Regions from separate parts of the Sporosarcina sp. FSL K6-2383 genome, predicted to be linked through region 2. Evidence: riboswitches for the same ligand, from Rfam matches in the RefSeq annotation. Region 2 holds a riboswitch; the other holds the start of a gene.
What was found. Region 2 has a riboswitch for cobalamin ahead of MKZ10_RS04275 (ribonucleoside-diphosphate reductase subunit alpha). Riboswitches for the same ligand answer to the same signal wherever they lie in the genome.
Positions count from the first base shown of each region.

Region 1: it holds a riboswitch for cobalamin, as region 2 does, so the genes downstream of both, MKZ10_RS04855 (ABC transporter substrate-binding protein) here and MKZ10_RS04275 (ribonucleoside-diphosphate reductase subunit alpha) in region 2, are expected to answer to the same signal.

Region 1 is NZ_CP152017.1:927,025-933,367, reverse strand. Features, by position in the region: gene MKZ10_RS04875 (aminotransferase class I/II-fold pyridoxal phosphate-dependent enzyme) at 1-220, opposite strand, end outside; gene cbiB (adenosylcobinamide-phosphate synthase CbiB) at 207-1,163, opposite strand; gene MKZ10_RS04865 (adenosylcobinamide amidohydrolase) at 1,163-2,635, opposite strand; gene MKZ10_RS04860 (iron ABC transporter permease) at 2,637-3,632, opposite strand; gene MKZ10_RS04855 (ABC transporter substrate-binding protein) at 3,625-4,590, opposite strand; cobalamin riboswitch at 4,708-4,861, opposite strand; gene argS (arginine--tRNA ligase) at 5,132-6,343, opposite strand, start outside.
Region 2 is NZ_CP152017.1:803,445-809,787, forward strand. Features, by position in the region: gene MKZ10_RS04260 (YxeA family protein) at 1-207, shown strand, start outside; gene argS (arginine--tRNA ligase) at 250-1,914, opposite strand; T-box leader at 1,969-2,175, opposite strand; gene MKZ10_RS04270 (DUF3231 family protein) at 2,275-2,772, opposite strand; cobalamin riboswitch at 3,119-3,300, shown strand; gene MKZ10_RS04275 (ribonucleoside-diphosphate reductase subunit alpha) at 3,463-5,688, shown strand; gene MKZ10_RS04280 (flavodoxin) at 5,673-6,113, shown strand; gene MKZ10_RS04285 (ribonucleotide-diphosphate reductase subunit beta) at 6,068-6,343, shown strand, end outside.

The DNA.
Region 1 (6,343 bases), 120 kb from region 2:
CAATGTCATGAAAATCAGCGACTGCGGTCAAAAACGGTTCTCCCACCGGATCTGGATAGGTCCCCATTTCCGCCAATAAATTCGGCCACATCACACGAACAGTTTGTGGTGGACCAGCTGGATTGACATTTTCACTAAAATCCAACACGCGAGCTGGCACATCAACGCCTAGCTTCGCGTATACATGGTGCGGGTTTGCGCCGTGTTCAGGCAATCGCATAGAAAAACACCCCTATCACCATCATCGTTAACCAAAAAACGAAGGAGACCATATGCATTTGTTTAATGGTCGATTTAATATGTGCTGCTGTTGGTGGCATCGTACCTGGACCGATTTCTGGTCGTTCAGATACTTTGCCTCGATATGTACTTTGACCACCTAGTGTAACGCCTAGCTGCCAAGCTGTTGCCGCTTCTAAAAAACCGCTATTCGGGCTAGGATGTCGTCTAGCATCTCGGTTCCACCCCACAAACCGCTTCATCATGCCTAACTTGCCTTCATTCGGCGAATAAAAAATAATAAGAAAGCCTGTCACTCGTGCTGGGATAAAGTTCAGGACATCATCTGCACGTGCAGAAAACTTGCCAAATTTCTCATAGCGTTCATCTTTATAACCAATCATCGAATCAAGTGTATTGACCGTTTTGTACAACCATAACCCCGGTGCACCGAGTAAAAATGCCCAAAATAACGGTGATGTAATGCCGTCTGCTGTATTTTCGGATACTGTTTCAATGGCTCCACGCGCAATTTCACTTTCCTTCAAGTTATCCGTATCTCGACCGACAATCCACGATAACTTTGTACGCGCTTCTGGTAAATCCTTTGCAACAAGTGGCTTATAAACACTTAATGCTGCATCGCGTAAACTTTTTTGTGCCAGCCCAACGGCGATGAGAACGCTTTCTACTAAGATACCTGCAAAAAGGTGGATTTGATAGGCGAATGCGACGATAACGAATACAGCGATGAAGACGATACCAACTGTGCCAAAGAGCGTTAGCGCCCCTTTTTCTGTGCGAAACCGCCCTTTATTCAACAAAGAAGTCAGTTTTGAAATGAAGTTCCCTATCCAGCGAATAGGATGTGGCCAGGTTGGTGGATCACCGATTATTCGGTCCAGCAAAAAACCAATCGCAATCGCTATAAAATGAGCTGGAATCACGTTGTCCACCCTTTCGCTTGTTTATAGGCACGGATTGCTCGAACTGTACACGTATAGACCCCATGACCAATCAATTTGCCAAGCGGTGTAATCGGTCCTGCATAGGACAGAAATTCGCCTTGCTGCGTTGCAGCTACAAGCAAGCTGTCCGTAGACGTACCCGTTGCAATGGTACCCGTTTGTGGGTCTTGGATTGCTTCCATTTGTAGCGCTTTGGCTTTTGCTTCTGTCGCAGTAATCATCGCTTGAATAAATGCCTCGTCAGATAATGTACCGTTGACAATAATCCATGTATTAATCGTACCGATGCGTTGCTCACGATCGCGGGTGAGTGCCTCCGACACGTCAACTGCATTACCAACTCCAGCCGTTACCGCGATTAAAATCGTACCGAAATCTCCTTTATACTGCTCCATTTCCACATGTTCTGTCATGACCGCCGTCATCATACCGACCGTGTCTGTTCCATGAAAACCTTGCTGTTCCAAATAGGCCGCCATTTCAACTTTGACATCATCACTATCGTAATTAGCGTCCACGTGGCGGTTAACAAATGCACGATACCAGCCAGTTCCTGCATTATGCACAGCAGACGACATCGTTTTCAATGGACCTGCTGTCCGTAAGGCGACATAGTCCGATGACACCGTAAAATCATCGAGTGTGACAGTAAATGGAATTACCTCATCTTTCGTATCGGGAAGAAGAGTAATTTGCGGCTTCGGTAGCTCTGGATGCGCTTGCGTCTTCACTCGTGCTTGATAGACTTGCTCAATTGCATATTCCTTCACTACGTCCTGCGGTGTTCCAATGGCGGCAATTTGCCCTTTATCCATCAACAACAAGCGGTCGCAATACAGCGACGCTAAATTAATGTCGTGGAATACTGACACGACGGTGAGCCCTTTTTCAACAGCTTGTCTGCGAATGATATCCAATAATTGTTGCTGATGAGCAATGTCGAGATGATTCGTCGGTTCATCTAACAATAAAACCGGTGCTTCCTGGGCAAGCGCTTGAGCTACGAAAACACGTTGCTGTTCCCCGCCTGATAATAATTCGATAGACGTATGCATGTAGCGCGTAATGGTCATATGCTGCATCGCTTCATCGACAGCCCGCTCATCGTCCGTGGACCAAGACGAAAAAAGTCCAGACTGGTGTGGATACCTGCCGAGCGAGACAGTTTCATGGACGGAATGCGAAAAGGCATGGGCATGGAGCTGTGGTAAAACAGCTACCTTTCTAGCAAATTCCTTTTGTGAATAATCGGACGCCTGTTGACCGTCAATGACAACAGAACCCTCCTGCTTCGGAAGAATACCCGAAATCAGCTTTAACAGCGTTGATTTCCCACTACCATTCGGTCCTAAAATACCTAAGACCTCACCTTTCTTAACCGAAAATGTGACAGACTTTACGATAGGGTCCTTGCCGTAGCCACCTGTTAAGTTATCCACTTGCAGCATGTCACATAGCCCCTCTCCTGCGTTGTTTATAAAATATCAATGCAAATACCGGCGCACCGATAAATGCCGTAATGACACCAACTGGTAATTCCGTTGGCGAAATAATCGTCCGTGCGATCAGATCACAAATAATAAGTAATGATGCACCGTTCAAAAACGATAATGTTAATAAATGACGGTGATCTGCCCCCCATAGGAGACGTGTCATATGCGGGACAACAAGTCCTACAAAGCCAATTGTACCAGAGACAGCGACTGCCGCACCGGTCAAAATAGATCCGCCGATTAAAATCATAAACTTCCGACGTCTGACATTGACGCCTAAATGATGCGCACGTTCTTCGCCAAACAGCATAGCATTTAATTCACGGCGACATAGCCACAACATCATGGAGCCAATAATAACAAACGGCAAGATCATCGTGACATAATTCCAGCCGCGCATGGACACGCTGCCAAGCAACCAGCCGATAATTTGGCGCAGTTCTTCCCCTGTCAGCGCAATCATCAGCGATAGTACTGAGCCTAAAAATGAACCGAAGATAATACCTGTCAGAATAATGGTTTCCATCGTCATCGAATGGTCGACAAGACGAGCAAAGCCCAATACAAGGAACATTGTCAGTGCCGCACCAACCATACTAAAAATGGGTAGCGTATAAGTGCCCAAAACCGGAATGGAAATACCGAAAAAAAGCGTCATCACAGCGCCGACAGAGGCGCCGGATGACACTCCGAGGGTGTATGGATCAGCGAGCGGATTTTTGAGTAGCCCTTGAAAAGCAGCTCCTGCAATCGCCAGCGACGCACCGACAAGTCCTGCCAATACGACGCGCGGCATACGAATCTTCCATAGGATGTTTGTAGCCTTCTCATCCACTCCCGAACTCCATAACGTACTAATCGGTATATTCACAGAACCGATTGATACACCGAGCCAGACCACCGCCAGGAGCGTGGCGATGGATACGATGTAGGCGACACTAGATTTATTCATCAAACGCCTCTGGATAGATGGCTTTTGCTATTTCTTCCAAGCCTTCTGCAAGACGTGGGCCTGTGCGACTTGTCTTGTTTTCATTCACTTGAACAACTGCTTGGTTTTTGATAGCCGTAATGGAATCAAAGCCATCACGTTTATAAACATCTTCGACAGCTGTATCGATATAGTCATACATCACAACGATGACATCAGGATTGCGGTTAACGATTTCTTCCGGATCCATTATGAACCAATCTTCTTGGTCTGCGGCAATATTTTCTGCTCCCACCATTTCAAGGATTTGATTCATAAACGTATTGTTACCTGGTGTATAAATTTCTGGAGCTGGGGTTGTTTCAACAAAGACTGTTTTTTCATTGTCGACTGACGCTAGTTTAGCTGTCACTTCTTCAACTTTCACTTTCATGTCAGCAACAATTTTTTCAGCTTCTGCTGTTTTACCTGTTGCTTGTCCGATTGTTACAATCGTCCCGTATGTTTCTTCGAAGTCCAGTGCATTTTTCACAACGAATACAGATACGCCTGCATCACGGAGTTGTTGTAGACCATTTTCGCCTGCACCTAGCCCCGACTCATGTGCAAAAACAATTTCCGGGTCCATGGCAATGATTTTTTCAACGTCAAATTGCATACTACCGATTTTCTCTTTGGCCAATGCTTCTTCTGGGTAATCATCATAATCATTGACACCAATAATTTCAGTTGCAAGTCCAAGTGCAAATAGTATTTCCGTATTGCTTGGAGTCATAGAAACGATTGTTGCAGGTGCTTTTTCAAATAGTATTTCATTGCCTACTGCATCCGTTAATGTTACTGGAAATGCTGCTTCAACAACGTCTTCTTGTGCTGTTGCATTTACTTCCGGCTTATCATCTGTTGCAGTTGTCCCACATGCAGCGAGTAAAAACACTGCTAGTATTGACGTCAGCCATAATCGCCATATTTTTTTCATAGTGTTTCCCTCCAGTACTGTTCTAAATAAAAATCCCCCGTATGAGTACGGAGGATTGTTTAGTAAAAATGCGGTCGCATAGATGCACCGATTTCCACCAAACCTATCCGCGTAGGCTATCGGGTTGTTCATAAAGGCAGGTCTCCTGGCTCGTGTTCACATCGCTTCGCAATGTACTCACACATACAGTGGCGGGACCGCGTCGGCATTGAACCGACTTCCCTTTTAACCTCGTCTTTGATGGCGAGGCACCTTTATGTTTAGCTATGTAATTTTGTACATCTTTTAGTATACTACAAGTTTTCGTGGTGTCGAGAGGGGTGTAGATTTTACGATTACTGAACCTCGTGTGGATAAGCCATTTTTACTCCATTGAATGTGCCAGTGACTGGACACAGGATGTGGAGTGGGTATTTTTTTTGCTTGCATTCAATCTGCATTCGCTTGCACTCGTTTAGTGTTTGCTTGCAAACTGTGACCTTTTCCCTAACTAAAAGCGCCACACCAAGATGAATTCATCTTAGTCTGGCGCTTAAACGGATTACATTTTCTCCGGTGCAGAAACACCAATCAGTTTCAATGCATTTGCAATGGTCGTGCGTGTTGCCGTAATAAGTGCAAGTCTTGCTTCTGACAAGTCGCGATTCTCGAGGTCCAATACTTTTTCTGCATTGTAGAAACTATGGAATGTTGCAGCCAATTCTTGGATATACGTTGCGAGGCGATGTGGTATACGCATTCTTGCAGCGTCACTGACCACTTTCGGGAAATCTCCAATTTTCTTTAGTAATTCCAATTCTTTTTCAGCTTGCAATAAAGAAACATTATCCACAGACGCAGAAAGTCCTGTTTCATTGGCTTGTCGCAAAATCGAAGAGATTCGTGCATGTGCATATTGTGCATAATACACCGGGTTTTCATTGGATTGAGAAATGGCTAAGTCCAGGTCGAAATCCATTTGCGAATCGCCTGAACGCATGGCGAAGAAATAACGAACTGCATCAAGACCAACATCTTCCACAAGTTCTCGTAAAGTAACTGCTTTCCCTGTACGCTTACTCATTTTGAACTTTTCGCCATCTTTATATAACTGCACCATTTGTGCTACGTTTACTTCCAACGTATCACGGTCATAGCCAAGTGCTTCAATTGCGGCTTTCATACGAGGAATATAGCCGTGGTGATCGGCACCCCAAATGTTAATCAGCTTATCGAAGCCACGGAATAATTTATCTTCATGATAGGCGATATCCGGCAATAAATACGTGTATGTGCCGTCGTTTTTAATAAGTACACGATCTTTATCGTCCCCGAATGTCGTAGAGCGGAACCATGTTGCGCCATCTTCTTCAAAAACGTGACCGTTTGCACGTAGCTTGTCGAGTGCTACATCGATTTTACCATTTTCATATAATGATGTTTCTGAGAACCAAACATCGAATGATACGCGGAAATCAGCCAAGTCTTTCTTCAGTTTTGCCAATTCAAAATCAAGTCCGTGCTTACGGAAATAGTCAAAACGTTCTTGTTCAGAAACATTGACGAATTTATCACCGAATTCTTTCGCAAGCTCTTCTCCAATTCCAATAATGTCTTTTCCATGGTAGCCGTCTTCTGGCATTTTTGTGTCCAAACCAAGCGCTTGGAAATAACGTGCTTCAATTGAGTAAGCAAGGTTATTGATTTGATTGCCGGCGTCGTTAATATAGTATTCACGCGCGACATCATAACCAGCAAAATCAAGGACATTACT
Region 2 (6,343 bases):
GGAGAAGTAATGATTCGATACGAATACACTTTGCCTGCGTTTGATAAAAAAGGAAATAAAAAAGAACTCACATTTACAAGTGGTCATGAACTGCGTAAGGATGCGTATATAAACTTATTTTGGAAAGAGAATAAAGGTGTCACTTCATATCAAGAGGTGCAAAAGGAAGATATTCCGGAAAAAGCATTAAATGAATTGAAGAGATAGAAAGTAACACGTCAGAATCCAATGTGGATTCTGACGTGTTATTTACATTTCCTCAGGCGCTTGCATACCTAAAAGTCTCAGTGCTTCTTTCAAAACTTTTGCAACGCTAGCGACAAGCACAATTCTATATTCTTTGTGCGCGACATCTGACAGTACGTGAACATTGCCGTAAAATGCGTTAAATGCTTGTGCGAGATTGACAGCATATTTGGCGACAATAGATGGATCTAGATGGTGAGCAGCTTGCCTAGTGATATGTGGAAACTGCTCAAGTAACTTCACAATTTCCCATTCGAAATCATTGACTTCATCCACAACAAAAGAATCGCTAGCCTCCTTTTTACGCAAAACGGAACGAGCGCGGGCATAAGCATATTGAACATAAGGACCCGTTTCCCCTTCCGTTTGGAGCATCGTCGCTAAGTCGAACTCGATATCGTGTTTTCGATGCTGCTTTAGATCACTGAATAAGATGGCACCAACACCAATGGCCTGAGCGGTCGCTTCTTTATTCGATAAATGAGGGTTTTTCTCTTCAATATTTTTTTGTGCAAGGGCGATCGCATCGTTTAGCACTTCTTCCAATAACACAATTTTCCCTTTACGTGTCGACATCTTTTTGCCATCCTTCAAAATGAGCCCAAAAGGTATGTGCTCGATTGTATCAGCCCATTCATAACCCATTTTGCTAAGCACTTTCTTGACTTGCGTGAAGTGCAGGCTTTGTTCATTGCCCACAACATAAAGGGATTTTACAAAATCATAGGTTTCTTTTCGGTCAATGGCAGCAGTCAAATCACGAGTTGCATACAGTGTCGCACCATCTGATTTCTTGATCAAACAAGGCGGCATATCTCCACCAATTTCAACAACTAATGCGCCATCAGACTCTACCAGTAGTCCTTTGTCAGCTAACTCGTTAACAACAGGCTTCATTTTGTCATTGTAATAAGCTTCTCCATTATACGAATCGAAGGTAATCCCAAGTAAATCATAAATGCGTTGAAATTCCTTCAGTGATTCCGATTTAAACCACTTCCATAAGGCAAGTGCTTCGGTATCGCGGTCTTCTAACGCTTTGAAAGCGGCTCTGCCTTCATCATTCAATGAATCATCCTGCTCCGCTTCTTCATGGAAACGGATGTATAGTTTCAAAAGCGTTTGAATCGGTGCTTGTTGGACTTCCTGTTCATTGCCCCATTTGCGATATGCAGTCAGTAACTTGCCAAACTGTGTCCCCCAATCTCCGATGTAATTGATTTTGATAGTCTTGAAACCATTCTTTTCGAGCAATAAAGCTATAGAGTTTCCGATGACAGTGGAGCGTAGATGCCCCATTGAAAATGGCTTCGCAATATTAGGAGAAGATAAATCAATCGTGACGACTCCGCCATTGCCATTATGATTGGAACCATAGGTTGTTGATTGGTTGTGAATTGTTTGTAGTAAAGAGTCTGTCATAACAGAACGATTCACAAAGATATTCACATATCCAGCCACAGCCTGTGCTTTTAGGATGAGTGGATGGTGGATTGCCTTTGCTAGCTCCTCAGCAATCACAACGGGTGACTTCCGAAGTTCCTTGGCAAATGGAAAACAAGGCAGAGCTAAATCACCTAGATGTGTATGGGTAGGCCGTTCAAGCATACTTTCATGTAGTGGAAATGAGCTAAATTGTTGTAGCACTTGCAAAACATCCTTTTTCATCGTCAACACTCCCTCGTCTTTTTTAATGGAACAAAAAAAGCCCTCGTCTCAAATTAATGAGACGAAAGCTTAGCTTCCGCGGTACCACTCAAATTGCCCGTATAAGGCCCCTTCATCATAACGGCGAGACACCGGCTTTCCCTACTCCATTCAGAAAAGCATCTTCGAAGTGCGCTTCGCAAGTATTCTTTACCAGGCTCTCACCAACCCCAGCTCGCTGAAAAAAGAAACAATTGCTACTCTCTTCGTCAATGATATTGTATGTGAATATAGCAAAACGATGTGCAAGTGTCAATAAGTGATCTAAGGTGATCCCGCGTGAAGGGATAAATACATGGCACCAATCAGCAAGAAATTTTGTTATTCATTATGAAGTGGGGGCGGAATAATCCAACCTTTTTCTTTATTTAATCGCAACAGTTTAAGGCCAAACGTTGCTCTTTCGGCAATATATTTCCCAAACATCATGGCGATATCCTCCCTGAGGCATTGCCCCATTACTTGGCTACAGGACACAAGTCCTTGCCCGACATTTAAGGAGACGGCGGCGCTGATCTCAGGGTCCGAAAACCTTGCACCAACTGGGATTTCTTCGGCACTCGCTTTAGGGCGCCCAGGTAATGTAGGGGGCGGTGCAATACCATTATCTTTTAGAAGTTGTTCGAGAGCCTTATTTTCAGCCTTCATTATTTTAATCACATCCTCAAGAAGCTTAATCAGTTCATCGTCCCCCGCATGATTAATAAATGCTTCATACCCACTGATTAATCCATTATTCGCCCCGATAAATGCCCATGTACCTATTACCTCGCCATAATGCATCGGTTCATCTTTGGGATTTCCATTCATAATGCCCAATAAAAGCACTCCTCTTAATTTTGATTTTTTGGTACTAAAGAGTACGATGTGTAACTTTTGATTATTTATACGGTAAATATGTGAAAAGATAAATATTCAATGAAAAACGAACTATAGAAACTATCTAATCTAAGTAGTGTGAATATAACTTTTTAGACTTTTACAATTTTGTTTATAACTTTTGAAAATTCTAGAACGATGCCGATGATAACGGTTGTGAAAATGTGGAAAAGGCACCTGTGGATATGTGGATAAGCACTTGTTTTTCAAGTAAGTAAACTTTTTACCTATTTACGTCTAAACCACAACATGTTAGGGTATAAAGAGACTAATAGGCACTATATATAGTATTGAACGATGAAAAGGTACCGAAATCGGTTTAAAAGGGAATCCGTTATTATGGAGCTGTCCCCGCAACTGTAAACGCTGACGACCGCCGAACAAGCCACTGTGGAAATTTCTATGGGAAGGCAAGGTAGGAAGAACGAAGTGTGAGCCAGTAGACCTGCCCTTCATCGTCAAGCGACACTTTCTTCGGGGGTTGAGAGGTGGAAACGAATGAGCTGCTGTTTATTTTTGCGCCTTATTTTGTTTCTAACAACAACCCATGAGCGACAGCTCTACCGATTAGGTGGAGCTGTCGATTTTTTTGAATCAAAAATAACAATATATACATAAAAGGAGCGGATCATGATGACAATTAAAATGGCGAAAACGAACACTGATCGACTATTGGATGCATTACAAAGTGAATTTGGAGTAGCACAAATCGAAACGCTTATTATCGCAAGTGAACGCTGGCAACAGAAATATCCGGAGGGATCTGAGCCCGAATGGGCGAAGGCGATGACATTAGAATCATTGAGTAATTTGGATGAGGCGGCGACCTATTGGACATTTGTTGCAGCACGTATTCACCTCTATGATGTGTATGCTCGTCAGGAGCAACAACGCGGTGCGAAGGTCTACACAGATTTCGCTCATAACGTTTCCCGTCTTGTAGAGCAAGGGTTATACACATCTGTATTAACAGAAAAATATTCACATGCCGAGCTTGAAACTCTTGGTCATTTGATTGAACCAGAACGGGACAAGCTATTTACATATATCGGATTGAAAACATTGATGGACCGCTATGTCGCGGTTGATTACAATAAACAATCGGTCGAACTTCCACAAGAGCGTTGGCTGGTCATTGCGATGACGCTGATGCAGGATGAGACAGAAAGTCGGCTGGATAAGGTGGCGGAATCATACTGGGCGATGAGTAACTTGTACATGACAGTGGCAACGCCAACATTGTCGAATGCAGGGAAACCGCATGGTCAGCTATCCAGCTGCTTTATCGACACCGTTGATGATTCTTTACAGGGCATCTATGACAGCAATACAGATGTTGCCAACTTGTCGAAATATGGTGGCGGCATTGGCGTTTACATGGGGAAAGTACGTAGTCGTGGCGCATCTATTCGTGGATTTAAAGATGCATCGAGTGGGGTTCTCCCCTGGGTTAAACAGCTGAATAACACGGCAGTCAGTGTCGACCAGCTCGGTCAACGCCAAGGGGCTATTGCTGTTTATCTTGATGTTTGGCATAAAGATATTTTCACATTCCTTGATTTGAAATTAAATAATGGAGACGATCGCCTGCGTGCGCATGATATTTTCACAGGTGTTTGCTTACCGGATATTTATATGGAACAAGTGGAGGCGCGTGGCGACTGGAATTTGTTTGACCCACATGAAGTTCGTACAATCATGGGCTATTCACTTGAGGACTTTTATGATGAAACAAAAGGGACAGGCTCCTTCCGTGAGAAATATGAGGAATGTGTCAACCATCCTACACTGAGTAGAGAAACTGTTCCTGCTATCGACTTGATGAAACGTATTATGCGCAGTCAGCTTGAAACGGGTGTACCGTTCATGTTCTACCGTGATGAAGTCAACCGTGCAAATGCGAACAAGCATGAAGGGATGATCTATTCATCGAATCTTTGTTCAGAAATCATGCAAAACATGAGTGCAACGAAATTTGAATCAGTCACACTGGAAGACGATATCGTTGTCACACGTTCAAAGCCTGGTGATTTCGTTGTTTGTAACTTATCATCTATTAACTTAGGGAAAGCTGTTCCAGCAAGTGTGTTGGAAAGATTGATCACAATCCAAGTACGTATGCTCGATAACGTTATTGATTTAAACAAAATCCCGGTCGTCCAAGCACAACGGACAAATTCCCGTTATCGTGGAATCGGGCTTGGTACGTTCGGTTGGCATCATTTGCTGGCGCTACAAAATATTCAATGGGAATCCGATGAAGCAGTGGATTATGCCGATAAACTATATGAAAAAATTGCTTTTTTAACAATCAAAGCTTCTGCGGAACTGGCGAAGGAAAAAGGGGCTTATCCGTTATTTGAAGGCTCTGATTGGCAATCTGGATTTTATTTTGAAAACAAGGGCTATGATTCGAAGGAATGGCGTGAATTGCGTATTGATGTAGCGACAAACGGTGTACGCAACGGCTATTTAATGGCGGTTGCGCCGAATAGCTCGACATCTGTTATTGCAGGGTCAACGGCGTCCATCGATCCTATTTTTAAGCCGTTTTATCATGAAGAAAAGAAAGACTATAAATTGCCTGTAGTTGCGCCTGATCTTAATCATAACACCTATGACGTCTATCGCCGTTCTGCTTATATTGTCGATCAACGTTGGTCGATTAAACAGAACGCTGCGAGACAGCGCCATATTGACCAATCGATTTCTTTCAACTTGTATGTGCCGAACTCGATTCGTGCATCAGTGCTTCTTGACCTTCACGTGCAAGCATGGAAGTCTGGCATGAAAACAACTTACTACACGCGTTCAACCGCGACAGATATTGAAGAGTGTGAATGGTGTCATTCTTAATTGCCTATGCTTCTTGGAGCGGGAATACCCAAGAAGTTGCTGACATGATTGCTGCTACCTTGGTCGCGGAAAATGTCGATGTTACGACGTATCGAATTGGTGGCGGCATCATGCCGAACCCTCGCCATTTCGATGCGCTGATTATTGGTTCATTTACGTGGGACAAAGGAGCAACACCTGATGAAGTGAAGGATTTCGCCGCGGATGTTGGGTATAAACCCGATAATGTCTACGTTTTTGGAACAGGAGATACCCAATTCGGAGGCGACGAGCTATTTTGTTTGGCGGCAGACAAATTGGCCCGGTTTTACGCATCAACTTATGAACCTTTAAAAATTGAACAAAGCCCACGTGGCGTACAACAATCAACAGTCATCGAATGGTCGAAAGGGGTCATCAAGAATTGGAAAAACTTACACGAGTAAAGGTATTAGAACCTGCAAATCCAAATAAATCAACGGCTATATTTGGTGGCAAAGCGAGCGGAATTTTGAACTGGAACGATCTCGCACATCCACATTTCTATACATTAAGACAACGGATTCGTTCGCTTTTTTGGACGGCCAATGAAGTCGACATGACGCAGGACGTTAAACAATTCTCGTCGCTGACAAAGCCAGAGCAAGACGCATTCCTAAAGATTATTGGATTGCTT